DNA from 4 places in the Desulfocicer niacini genome. Region 1 is predicted to be linked to each of the others. Evidence: riboswitches for the same ligand, from Rfam matches in the RefSeq annotation. Region 1 holds a riboswitch; each other region holds the start of a gene.

What was found. A riboswitch is a leader RNA that binds a small molecule or an ion and turns the genes downstream of it on or off. The one in region 1 is predicted to bind cobalamin.
Region 2: another riboswitch for cobalamin. It lies ahead of ACYQ2M_RS16840 (hypothetical protein); the one in region 1 lies ahead of ACYQ2M_RS09210 (TonB-dependent receptor plug domain-containing protein).
Region 3: another riboswitch for cobalamin. It lies ahead of ACYQ2M_RS16955 (ABC transporter substrate-binding protein); the one in region 1 lies ahead of ACYQ2M_RS09210 (TonB-dependent receptor plug domain-containing protein).
Region 4: another riboswitch for cobalamin. It lies ahead of ACYQ2M_RS23595 (hypothetical protein); the one in region 1 lies ahead of ACYQ2M_RS09210 (TonB-dependent receptor plug domain-containing protein).

Annotation. Positions count from the first base shown of each region.
Region 1 is NZ_BAAHYK010000014.1:13,210-16,327, reverse strand. Features, by position in the region: gene ACYQ2M_RS09215 (amidohydrolase family protein) at 248-1,141, shown strand; cobalamin riboswitch at 1,428-1,617, shown strand; gene ACYQ2M_RS09210 (TonB-dependent receptor plug domain-containing protein) at 1,921-3,118, shown strand, end outside.
Region 2 is NZ_BAAHYK010000032.1:36,909-40,026, forward strand. Features, by position in the region: gene ACYQ2M_RS16835 (protein phosphatase 2C domain-containing protein) at 1-694, shown strand, start outside; cobalamin riboswitch at 975-1,158, shown strand; gene ACYQ2M_RS16840 (hypothetical protein) at 1,487-2,335, shown strand; gene ACYQ2M_RS16845 (4Fe-4S binding protein) at 2,320-3,118, shown strand, end outside.
Region 3 is NZ_BAAHYK010000032.1:72,959-76,076, forward strand. Features, by position in the region: gene ACYQ2M_RS16950 (FecCD family ABC transporter permease) at 1-524, opposite strand, end outside; gene ACYQ2M_RS16955 (ABC transporter substrate-binding protein) at 521-1,615, opposite strand; cobalamin riboswitch at 1,989-2,173, opposite strand; partial or broken gene ACYQ2M_RS16960 (TonB-dependent receptor domain-containing protein) at 2,378-3,118, opposite strand, start outside.
Region 4 is NZ_BAAHYK010000077.1:5,527-8,644, reverse strand. Features, by position in the region: gene ACYQ2M_RS23600 (TonB-dependent receptor) at 1-513, shown strand, start outside; cobalamin riboswitch at 817-1,005, shown strand; gene ACYQ2M_RS23595 (hypothetical protein) at 1,201-1,539, shown strand; gene ACYQ2M_RS23590 (hypothetical protein) at 1,555-1,806, shown strand; gene ACYQ2M_RS23585 (DUF4198 domain-containing protein) at 1,844-2,626, shown strand; gene ACYQ2M_RS23580 (hypothetical protein) at 2,899-3,118, shown strand, end outside.

The DNA.
Region 1 (3,118 bases):
CAGAACTATCATGATGTTTGAAATACTTCAATAAACAACATCAAGCATAAAACAAATAGGGGACACACCACATTTTTATCAAACCGTTATTTATTTCCAGTAAAAACATTGCCAATTTCACACCTTTTAAGGTAGACAAACGTGGTCTGTCCCCCCTATTAATTTATTCCCAATTTGACTATTCCAAATTTCGGGCTTTTTAAGATGAAAAAAACGTGGTCTGTCCCCATTTTTCAGAGGAGCTAAAATGCTGAATACAAGTTTACCTGTAATGGATGATAAGGAGGACAATACACTCCCCAAAAAACTTCCCCCCCTCATGGACACCCATGTGCATATTTTTCCGAGACAGATTTTCTCGGCGGTGTGGAAATGGTTTGGTACCCATGCATGGCGAATCCGGTATCAGATGACCAGTTCTGAACTGCTTAAATTTCTACTCTCCCGGGGTGTTGGTCACATTATAGCCATGCAATACGCTCACAAACCCGGCATGGCAAGATTTCTGAACCAGTACATGGCTGCAAAATGTCGCGAATTTCCCGGAAAAATCACGGGTCTTGCCACGGTGTTTCCCGGTGAGGTAAATGCCGAAATCATCCTGCAGGAGGCCTTTGACCTTGGTCTTAAAGGGGTAAAACTCCACGCCCATGTGCAATGTTTTGACATGAACAGCCCTGACATGAATCGGGTGTATGAGTGCTGTCTGAAGCATCAGAAACCCATGGTTATGCACGTCAGCAGAGAACCCAAAAGTCCGGCATACAAGTGCGATCCCTATGAACTGTGCAATGTTGACAAGCTTGAAACCGTGTTAAAAAATTTCCCGGGTCTCAAGATCTGTGTCCCCCACCTGGGATTTGATGAGATATTTGCTTACAAAACACTGATAGAAAAATATGACACACTCTGGCTGGATACTGCCATGGCCATCACCAATTACTTTCCCATTAAAGAGACCGTACCTCTCAATCAATACAGATCAGACAGAATCATGTACGGGTCTGATTTTCCCAACATACCCTATGCCTGGGATAGAGAGGTTAAAGTGATTCAGGCAACCGATCTTTCACAGAACTCTCTGGAAAAAATCTGCTGGGGAAATGGAGCTGAATTCTTTCAGGTCCAACCCCATTTTTAGTAAATATTGGGGTTGGTATTGTACATGTTTGGACAGTGCCCCTTATTCGCATGTTCGGGACTGCGTGACATACAAATGCTATAACGGGGAGGGTTCAGGCTTGTGTTATGGCCAAGCCTTTCGGGGTCGCCCCGGCCTTGGTCGATAACGCCAATAACACAAGCCTGAAACCGTTCTCGCAAAATCGGCAAAAAAAACTTGAACATCGAGTAAAACAGGTGAAAATGGGGTGTTGACCGAATAATTACCATTTTTATTTAGTTTGACACCGCCTGCCCAAACTGATATTTTAGCAAACTAATCAGGTACCCGTCATAAATTCACGGGTAAAAGGGAATCCGGTTAAAATCCGGAACGGGCCCGCCGCTGTAAAAGGGGGACGAAAGTCAGAGAAAGTCACTGTGGAACACCATGGGAAGGCCTGACAAGTAGGATGATCCTTAAGTCAGAAGACCTGCCTGATTGCATAAGATGGGATGTCACGGTAACGCTTTCCATCAAAGATCATAAGGACAAAAAGGGAAGCCCTTGATCGATAACGAATCGGTTTGGGGCTTTTGTTGTTTCATGCCCCAAATCACAGACCATTTATCTGTATACGCCATGACGGGTGCTTCATACCGACTTCCAGAAAGAAGTCCGAACACACCATCACCGGTCATATACATATCAAAAAATGGGTTTTGATCACAAGATTGCCCACCCGTCACAATTGGCGGTCAAACGGATTCAGGCTTGAGATCAATCCCAAACAATGTTTTAAAGGGGCAAAAACAAAGATGAAACGCAAAATCATTTACTTGGCAGGTTCTCTGCTGTTTCTGGCAATGAGTCACACGGCATTAGCCGATGAAACCACCACGGACATGGGCGAAATGGTGATCACCGCCACCCGCACAGAAATTTCGCTGGATAAAATCGGCGGCAACAGCGTCACAGTTATCACATCCGAAGAGATTGAGGCAAAACAGCAAAACAGTGTGGGAGACCTTCTCCGAGGCATTCCCGGCATTGATGTCATTTCCAACGGCGGACCCGGCACCGCAACCACGGTGTTCACAAGGGGTGCCGATTCCAAGAACACCCTGATCCTGATTGATGGCATCATGTTAAATGATGTGTCCGGGTCCAACAGAGGGGCCGATCTTGGCAACATCAATGTGGATAACATCCAACAGATTGAAGTGATCCGAGGTGCCATGAGCGTCATGTACGGCAGCAATGCCACCGCCGGTGTCATCAACATCATCACCAAAAAGGGAAAGAAAACCCCCACGGGTTCGGTGAAAATTGAGGGCGGTTCCCACGGCACATGGAAGACAGGTGTCAATGCCGCCGGTGCCACCGACAAAATAAATTTCGCCCTGTCTGCATCTAAAACCCGGATAGACGGTTACTCCATTGCCAATGATGACAACAGCGCTATAGCTCGGGGAGAAAGCACCGACGAAGACGACGCATATGAAAACACCACGTTGTCAGCTAATGTGGGAGTCGATATCACCGACACCTTCAGCATCAGCGCACTGGCACGATACATTGATTCTGACGGGGACACCGATGCCTACAACTGGGCGGGCTATGCCGAGGATGGAGACGCCAACACAGAATCCACCCAGACCTTTGGCAAAATTAATATCAACAATAAATTTTTTAACAACCTGCTTGATTCCACACTGTTCTGGCAGATGAGCCGTCAGGACAGAGACTACTATGAAAATGGGCAGAAAACGTCCACCTATGATGGTGACACCGACACCTTTTCATGGCAGGGAGATCTTAATTTTAATGCCCATGTACTGTCCGTTGGGGCATCCTATCTTGATGAAAGCATGAAATCAGAATCCTTCGGTACCTATGGCTCAAAATTCAAAGAAAAAAGTGCCGACACCAAAAGTTACTGGCTTCAGGATCAATTCATGAACGTTGAAAACCTTGTCATTATCGCCGGTGTAAGACTGGATGACCATGAAACCT
Region 2 (3,118 bases), on a different contig from region 1:
AGGTTCCGTGTTCAGCCAAAATCATTATCCATTAAGGCACCTGGCCTGCCAGGCAAACAGGGAAATTATGACGCAAATGCTCCGTAACGGAGTAAACATCTCACGCCAAGAGGATCTATGGAGTACAAGTGCTGCTGTTGTCCGGATACAGAATAAGAACCTGGAATGGGTCCAGGCAGGGGATGCCGTCATTATTCTGGTCTATAACGATGGGTCCCATAAGGTACTGGTGGAGCGGGAAGACCATGACTATGAAACCTTGACCCTGTGGAAAGATCTGGTTCAGGATAAGGCAGATGATAAGCGCGTTGGATTGACCGAGGGCAACACCGAGCAGGGCCTTGCAGCTCTCCGGCAGACATTGAATTCCCAGATTAAAAAAGTAAGGTCGGAAATGAACATTACCTACGGGGTGCTTAACGGTGAGCCCCGTGCCGAAGAGTTTCTAAATCAGGGCGTGGAATCCTTAGATCAGGTCATGGATATCCTGTTATTCACAGACGGATTAACCATCCCCGGCGAAACCCCTCAAAAACATAAAGATTATACCTCTTTGGTGGAAAGTTATATCTCATTGGGCCTCAACGGGTTAAAGAATATGATCCGACAAAAAGAAAAAACCGATCCCCTTTGCCTGACCTTTCCCCGTTTTAAATGCCACGATGATATCGCAGCCATTGCCGTTAAAGTGTGAAACCTGTCTCAACCCTTCGCCAAGGCGTTTTCTTCTGCATCTCTGTTCCAATAACTGCCATGGGCAGACCTTATTTTGATCTCATTCTGCCCACAACGAAGCATTAAAGAGTGTTAGGCTTACCTACTCTTTCTTATAAAACGGCATATCCCTTTCAAAGAGGGTGTCCACGATCTTGATACACACACAACATCTCTGAATAATAAAAAAACAAAAAACGACTGATAAAAGCAACAATCATATGATAAATTTTACTTGACAGACATCTTGTTATATTGTCATAAGGTGCATTGTTTTAGGTGCCGGAGAAATCGGCTGAATAGGGAACCCTGTGAAAATCAAGGACGGACCCGCCGCTGTAATCGGAGACAATTGCTGAATTCATGCCACTGGATAAAACCGGGAAGGCGCAGCAAATTGGATGACCCGAAAGTCAGAAGACCTGCCTAAAATGGATAAGAACTCTCCCGCAAATCTGGGGAGATTTTCTATCTTCAGTTATGGGTAGAACCAAATCAAAATACGCTCTACCCGTGGCAGTTATAACGGTTGTTTCTCGGAAAACAACAACCGGTCATGTGGATTAAAAACGAAATCCCTGATCAAGCAAAACGCCCCTTGATCAGGGATTTTTTTATTTTTTAAAGGAAATGGGACAATCATTAGGGACTTCATCATAATAAAACTACCCACTATTGCATGCGGTACTCCAGAAAGTCTGGTATAAAGCTCTTTGGTGTTGGGTATATTATTTGTCATGGACTCCCTTAATCGGCTCTTATGTTATCTGCTTTGAAAAAACATTTACTACTTACCTGTTTATTGTTCCTTGTCGGGCTTTTACTTAATCCAGTGGTCATTCGGGCTGACGACCTTGCCGGATACCCCAAAGAGATACTACACATTCAATTTACGGCAATGGATAGGCTCCAAAACGGACAAACCGTTCAACGGTTTACCGTTCACCCACCCCGGATTTCAACCGGCCCGGTGACCTTACTATACCTGGAAAACCAAGATCCCGTCATTTACAAGGCAACGCCTGTGAAGCAATGTTACGCCATCCAGGTACACAAAACCTCAAATATCCGAATTTTTGCCTTTGCCCAAGACCAGCAAAAAAGCTATGTGACCTGCACCGATCTGGTATTGTTTGGGAAATCAAAAATACCGGCCAAAAGAATCCCGGCGTCAATATCGGAGTCCGTCCTTTTAAGAGGGCTTCCGCATATTGCCCTGAACAATTCTGACCGTCATTACTGGCACCAGACCGGCGTTCCACTAACCTTCAGTCTGGTCACTGCCTCACAGACGCTTACCCCGACGGTGATGAAGCTTTTTAAAAACAACAATACCACTACCCTCGTACCGGAAATAGCACAACCTTACCGCTTCTTATATACACCGCCCCATGATAAACGCCTGAGACAGTCCAGCCTTACCGCCACCAGACAGGATCTTTTGTTTACCCAAGTGGAGCATAACGGCAAGCAATACCACCTGGCTTACGCGCTTCGGGTGCATCGCTCACGTCATGCCCATGACAACCACAAAGCCGGGGCTGTTACATTGGCAGCCGGCACTATTCTGTTCATCGGCGTTTTGTTAAACAAGAGGAAAAAACCATGGTGGAAAGAATAAGGCAGATTTGCCAGCACCTATCATTTATATTGTTTCTTTACGGTGGACGGATTGGAATTGATCTGGGCAGTTCACTTCCCTGTTTTTCATGCCCCTATGTCAATGGCTGTGCCGGGCATTGCTATCTTATGGTGCTCCAAAGAAGCTATGTGGGCTTTCAAACCAGTTTTGAAATGATTTTTTCCAGTGCATTCGTCAATATTTTATGGCCTTTTGTTCTATTTTTGATCTTCTTTATGCCGCTTTCAAAGATCTGGTGCGCATGGCTGTGTCCCTTCTGCCTGTTCCAGGACTGGATCACAATAATTCGAAAAAAATTTAATGTCCGGGGAATAACCATGACCCGGAAGACCCGAAAAAAACTTAAGCCCATCAAATACATCTTGCTGGTGCTGATGATCCTCATCCCCCTGTCCATTGCCAATTTCGGACTCCACCCGGACTGGAAGCTGCCCTTTTGCCAGATCTGCCCTGCACGCCCCATCCTCCCCATGTTTGTGGGAGACTTTGATAAATTTAGCATCAACATGACCAACGGGGTAACCATGGGTTTCAGCATTACCGCCATGCTGCTGACCGGAATTTTCCTTGCCGGAATTTTCTTTAAAGAACGGTTTTTCTGCATTTTCTGCCCCATGCTGGCCCTTATGCACCTTTTTAAAAAATTAAGTCCTGTTCGGTTTGAGAAAAACGCCCATGCCTGTACCGGGTGCGGCAACTGCGAACGCATGTGTCCTGTGGATATCCCGGATGTTCACCTTGAAAAAGGGGAAAAGGATAAAT
Region 3 (3,118 bases), on a different contig from region 1:
TCAGGAAAAAAAATCATAAGCGCCGTGATCCAGGCCCCCATAAAGGACGAGACGGCAACACCTGCCAGAATCAGTCGCGTGGGTTTTAATCCCTGCTGCCATGCCAGGGCATAAATAATAATAGTTGTCACAAGGGCACCGATGAATGCGGCAGGCGTGAGCAGGTGAAAGGCACTGGGAATCACAATCAGAATAAAGATACCGGCAAGCCCTGCACCTGCGGATATGCCGATGAGGTGAGGGGATGCCAGGGGATTTCTCATGATTCCCTGCAAAATGCATCCTGACAGCGAAAGGCTCATGCCCACAAGGGCTGCCACAAGGGTTCTTGGAAGTCTTATATTATAAATAATCTGATAATGGGGCCCGGTTGACTCAAAGAATATCGACTGGAGTATCTGTGAAAGGGACAGTTTCAAGGATCCCTGACTTAAGCTGAGAATAAAAGCGCAGACACAAAAAACCGCCATAATAATCAGTATCAATATACGTTTGTTATCCCGGCCAAAGAAGCTTATTCTCATATCCTTTTCCCATATAAAAGGTCGGCCAGGTACTGGAGGGCATCCGGGAAACCGGCATTGGGTTTGTATAAAAAATATTCTTTGGGAAGAACAAAAAAACGATTTTCCTTTATGGCCCTTAGACCTGCCCATGCCTGGTTACCGGAAAATTCAGTTTCCAGTCGGTCCCGGCATTCATCCACATCCCCCATGGTGTTGAGCAGGATAATATCCGGATCAAGACAGACGATGCGCTCGAGGCTGAATTGAATGCGGGTGCGATTTCTTGTGGAAAATCGGTCGGGAATGATATTTTCTGCGCCCAGCATGGATAGCATCGTGCAGGTCTGGGAACCGTTGACCTCGCAGGAAACAGAATTGGCCGTGGAAAATGCCACCAGCACCCGGGGCGCTTTAAAACCCTTTATTGAGGCCTGAATCGCCTCAATTTTTTCAGTCATATGTCCCTGGAGTTGTCTGACCCGGTCTTCGGTGTGATTAAGTTTTGAAAACAATGTCAATATGCGGTTGTAATCATAAAAGTTGATATAATTAAAATAGGCGTATTGGATCTTATTTTCCTCCAAAATCGGAATCAGCCGCCGGAAAGCGGGCAGGTTGGATGAAATCACCAGATCCGGTTGCAGGGCAATTATTTTTTCGGCGTTGGGGTTGTTAAATGTTCCCACCTCGGGAAGCCCCAGGGCCTGCTTTGGCACATGCAGTTTGCCTGAACACCGGGCAATGGCCTGGCCGTCGGTTTCATACCATAGATGAAGCAGTGAGGTTAACAGCACCACAACTCGTTTGGGTCTTTTTGATATCCAGACATTTTTTTTGTCCGGCAGGACCCACAAAATTTTTTCAGGCGTTTCATCAATGATCCGCTGGTTGACGTTTTGTTCCCATGAGAGGCTGGTAATCTGAGTTCCCGGCGAATCTTCGGCAAAGACTGCCGAAAATCCACCCAAAAGAACTGCCGGAATCAAACAGAACAGGATGGTTGACCGTATATAACTGCCAAGGGTAGACAGTGATTCTTGCCCAGGTACGCCCGCAACAAAACTTGCAAAAATATTAAGCTTACCTGCTCTTTCATATAAATTATTCATAGTTAACCTTTAAGACGCATATAGGATTCCAGGATCTTATCGGAATGGATAAATGCTTTAGGTAACATACCTTGCAACATAAGATAAACCACCTTTAAACCCGGTATGACAGCTCAACACCGACATAGCATCCATCTGAAGGTAAAATAATATGCTGAACCTTTAGAAGGGCTGTCATGTTCCTCTTCATGTGCATTGACCCGTCTGCCCCATTTTTTGTCAAACAGATGGCTGCAGAAAATATAATATTCAACACCTTTTATCATCGGCCTTCCAAAAACAAAAAAGCCCTGAATCGTTTAAAAAAACGATCCAAGGCTGTCCCTTTTTCTATCCTTGAGATCAAACAGGAACCGGCATTGCCGTACGCAGTATCCCTATGGTTGTCCAGGTAGGTCTTCTGACTCTTGGATCATTCTACCAACTGCGCCTTCCCGTCCATAACCTCGACAGTGGCATGTTGCAGTCTTCGTCCCCAATTACAGCGGCGGGCCCGTTCCGGAGTTTAACCGGATTCCCTTTTATGCAGTTTTCTGCACCTGATCAATGCATCTATTAGTTTGTAATACCGTAAAAGTCAATAGGAAAGGCCCCGAATTCCAGGGCCAACGCATTTAAATTGTATTGCCCCCAAGCACTTTAATGAGATACGTATTCTCCCAACCTGCTTGCAGTTTTTTTGTGTTCATCTGTTTTTCTCAGACAAAGGGAACTGATTTTTCGGTACCAGGACTGCATCAGCCCCTGAGTCATATCAGATCATCAGAAGTCGAACCCTATTGAGGTATAGAAATAACGGGGCATCCCAGGATAATAAAGATTTGAACGTCCCGAGGTATAAGCGGAAGCAGCGTACTTTTTATCAAAGATGTTATTGCACCCCACACTCCAGTGAAAGTCCTGCCCCAGCAAGGTGGATTTAAAGCCCAGCTTACAATCGGCAAGATAATGACCACCGTATTCTTCTTCATTTGCCGAATCCATATACCAAGGACCTATTTTTCTGCCGACCAGCGAGGCAGAAAAGCCCACAGGTAGTGTATAATCAAGGCCCAGGGATACCGTGTATTCAGGTACCTGATCAAGATATTTGCCTTCTATGGAGGTATCGGAAGGATTCTTCTTTATTTCCATCCTGGTATAATTCGCATTCAAATTGACAGTCAAACTGTCGATTATCCGATAGGCAAGAGAACCCTCGACGCCTCTACTTTGGGCCTTACCAATGTTTTCATATTGCACAGTAGTCTCATTTTTTGCCACCAGGTCATCCACGTCGCTCAGATAAACGGCCACGCTGCCTGATACTTTTTGAAAAGAGTATTTTGTTCCGATTTCATAGGAGATGGCCGTTTCTGCCTCCAGATCTGGATTGGCATAATCATTGACCGTATAAAGCTGGGACGGTGTGGGAATTTTAAACGCTCTTCCTATAGACGTGTAAAAATTAAAGTTTCTATTTAGCTGATAAAGCAGGTTTAGCTGGGGACTATAACCGTCTAC
Region 4 (3,118 bases), on a different contig from region 1:
GAAGATAAGATCGTTTATACCACACATTATTCTCCGGGAACCACCACTAAATTATATAAAAAATATGAAAATTTTGGTGAAGAAAAACGCCGTGGTGTAGAGTTTGAGATAAATCATCAGTTCACTGACGCCTTTGGGGGATATATCAATTATGCATGGCAAGACGGCAAGATATTGCAGGATCAAATAGAAAATACGAATTTAAAAAATTCTGAAAGCAGAGATTACAATATTCCAAAACATTTATTTCATGCCGGGCTTTCTTTTAAAAAAGACCGCTGGAACATTCTCCTGGACAGTCAGTATGTCAGCGAACGGCAGGAGCCCGATTCTGTCACTGGCGAATACGGCGCAGAAGATGATTTTTTTGTTGTTAATGCAGCGTTAAATTTTGATATAATGAAAAATACCACCTTGCAGCTTACAGCTGACAACCTGTTGGACTCAGAATTTTATTGCAGTGAAGCGACTTCCGGTAGAACAATTACGGTAGGCCTGCGGTATATGTACTAATCCATTTTGGGGTTCGTATCGGCTTGATAGCCAGTTCTATTTTTGTTGACGCCTTTAACTGGCGAATGGAACGGGGCCCATGCCGCCTATGCATATTCTCGCAACGGAGTCCAAGGCCCGGATGGGCCTTAACTGGGCGCCCTTAACCGTGTTATTCAATGCCACCCGCCCGCCGGGCCGATATTTCAACGGACCTGGTCTTAGCTGAACATAACCTTTTTAAAATATTTACCATGAAAATGTTTTTGAAATAGGCACACAACCCCTTTGTTCTTTCCTATTGACTTTTAAGTTTTTACAAACTATTAAATGCATTGATCAGGTGCAGGAAACTGCATAACAGGGAATCCGGTTTAAATCCGGAACGGGCCCACCGCTGTGATTGGGGACGAACACTGCATAATGTCACTGTCCATGTTAGTTATGGACGGGAAGGCGCAGTCAGTAGAGTGATCCAAGAGTCAGAAGACCTACCTGGACAACCATAGGGATGCTGCGTACGGCAATACCGGCACCTGTTTGATCTTGAGGATAGAAAAAGGGACAGCCTTGGATCGTTTTTTTTTAAACGATTCAGGGCTTTTTTTGTTTTGGAAGGCTGATAAAGTATTCGCCAAGGGTCTGCCATGTTCGGCCTGGCCGGATAGCTGGCAGCTGTTGCCCAATATTATAAGTTAGGACTCTTCTATGAACATAGATGATTTAGTTAATTCTATTCCTGATGAAGACTTTGAACTCAGAAATAATTTGGGAAAATGGGTTGAAGATTGGAAACGATCTGAAGGTTCGATCAATCAACTCGATCTAATGGTTAGTAAATGGCACGGCAATGTTTGGTTTAAGTCAGAGGAAGAACAAAACAAGTTTTATGCAAACTGGCAAACCTTTAAGTCTGATGCAATTCATGCCCTCGGTGGCTTAACTGTAAATGAACGTTTATATTGGTTTGGTCTCTTTGATCAATGGGATCAAAGTGATGACAAAGGTAAAAATCAAATAAGGCGCAAATTAAAGCCCAAGGCCTAACAATGCAAATGCACAATGGCGGCAAAAGCCGTGCCGCTTCGTTCTGCAACTTTTGCCGCCATTGTGGGCCAGGATATTCATGCCGTCCGGAAGACCAACCGGGCACCCAGTCTGACGGGCCAATACATCGGACAGATATATCAGACCAAGTACTTTGGTAGTCCCCAGATCGCTTTCAGCGTGGAGAATCTGTTTGATGAAGAGCACTATGATTACTCCATCGGAAGGGAGCGCAGTTATTTTCTTCAACTAAATCTCAATTGGTAGACGTATGTTGTTTTAATTCTTTTTAAAGGAGGTTTTTATGCACAGGTTTAAACGTATGACGATTGCCGGAATATTTATCTTTCTTAGTTTGTTTGCCTTTGATGTTCAGGCACATTACATGTGGCTCAATGCAAATGATTATACGCCGGTTGAGAACCATGGGGTTAATTTTTCCATCGGGTGGGGCCATGCCTTTTATAGCCCTGTAATGGACATCCTTTATGGCAAAGAGATGCTCGGCAAGATATACATGATAGGGCCAGACGGCAAGGAAATAAAGGTGAATGCATTGAACGAATTTCAATATGCATCGGCGGACAAACTCTCCCAGGACACCTATATCGCCATGGTACATCGAAAGGAGGGATTTTCCACTAAAACAACCCATGGATATGTTCATAAACCCAGGAAGGGACTTAAAGATGTGATTTATTCACGATATCTGGGGATGTATGGAAAGGCCATTATTAACGTGGGAGCTCCCACGGAAAGCAAATCCTTTATGCAGCCAGTGGGAATTCCCCTTGAGATCGTTCCCATGGTCAACCCGTCCCATTTGAAAACAGGTGATTATTTCAGATTCAAACTACTGTACCAGGGAAAGCCTCTTACTGAAAATATCAACGCCTCCTATGCAGGGTTTTCCTATGACAATGCCTGGGCTTATACCACAAGGACAAAACAGGACGGAATCGGGGAAATAAAGATCTTGAGTTCAGGTATCTGGGTGATTAAGGCAAACCACAAGGCACCCTATCCGGAACCGGATAAGGCGGACGAATATTCCTATACCACATCCCTGACCTTTGAGGTGCGATGATATCTTGCAGTAACAGCTCGTGATTGTGAGCCTCGAACCAGAGGCTCGCAATCGCTGTTAATGCGACATTCCGTCCCCTGTCAAGGGCATCGATAACATCATAATGGATTAATGCCATGAAACATTTTGTGCCTATTTTTTACTGTCTGATCCTGCTGAGCCTGGCATTTCCCAGCGCGTATGCCATGGAAGGCTTCCCCGTCTGTTTTTGGGAACTTGTCGATCAGAATAGATACATATATCCATCAGATTTGGAACAGATGAATTGGAAAATGATAAGAAAATTAAGAAGTCAAAACAGACGGGCAAACTCAGAGAAAAAGTATCTGACGCTCTCTTTTCTGGATGAGATCGTTTCGATTGATCCCTCTTCTTTTTCTGATAGTATGATACCGGGTTCATCCTTTGCGGTGGTGCGTGATCCCGACGGCAAGATTCAAACACTGCCATGGGAGTCTGATGAACCCGGGATAATAAAACTTCCTGCTGACA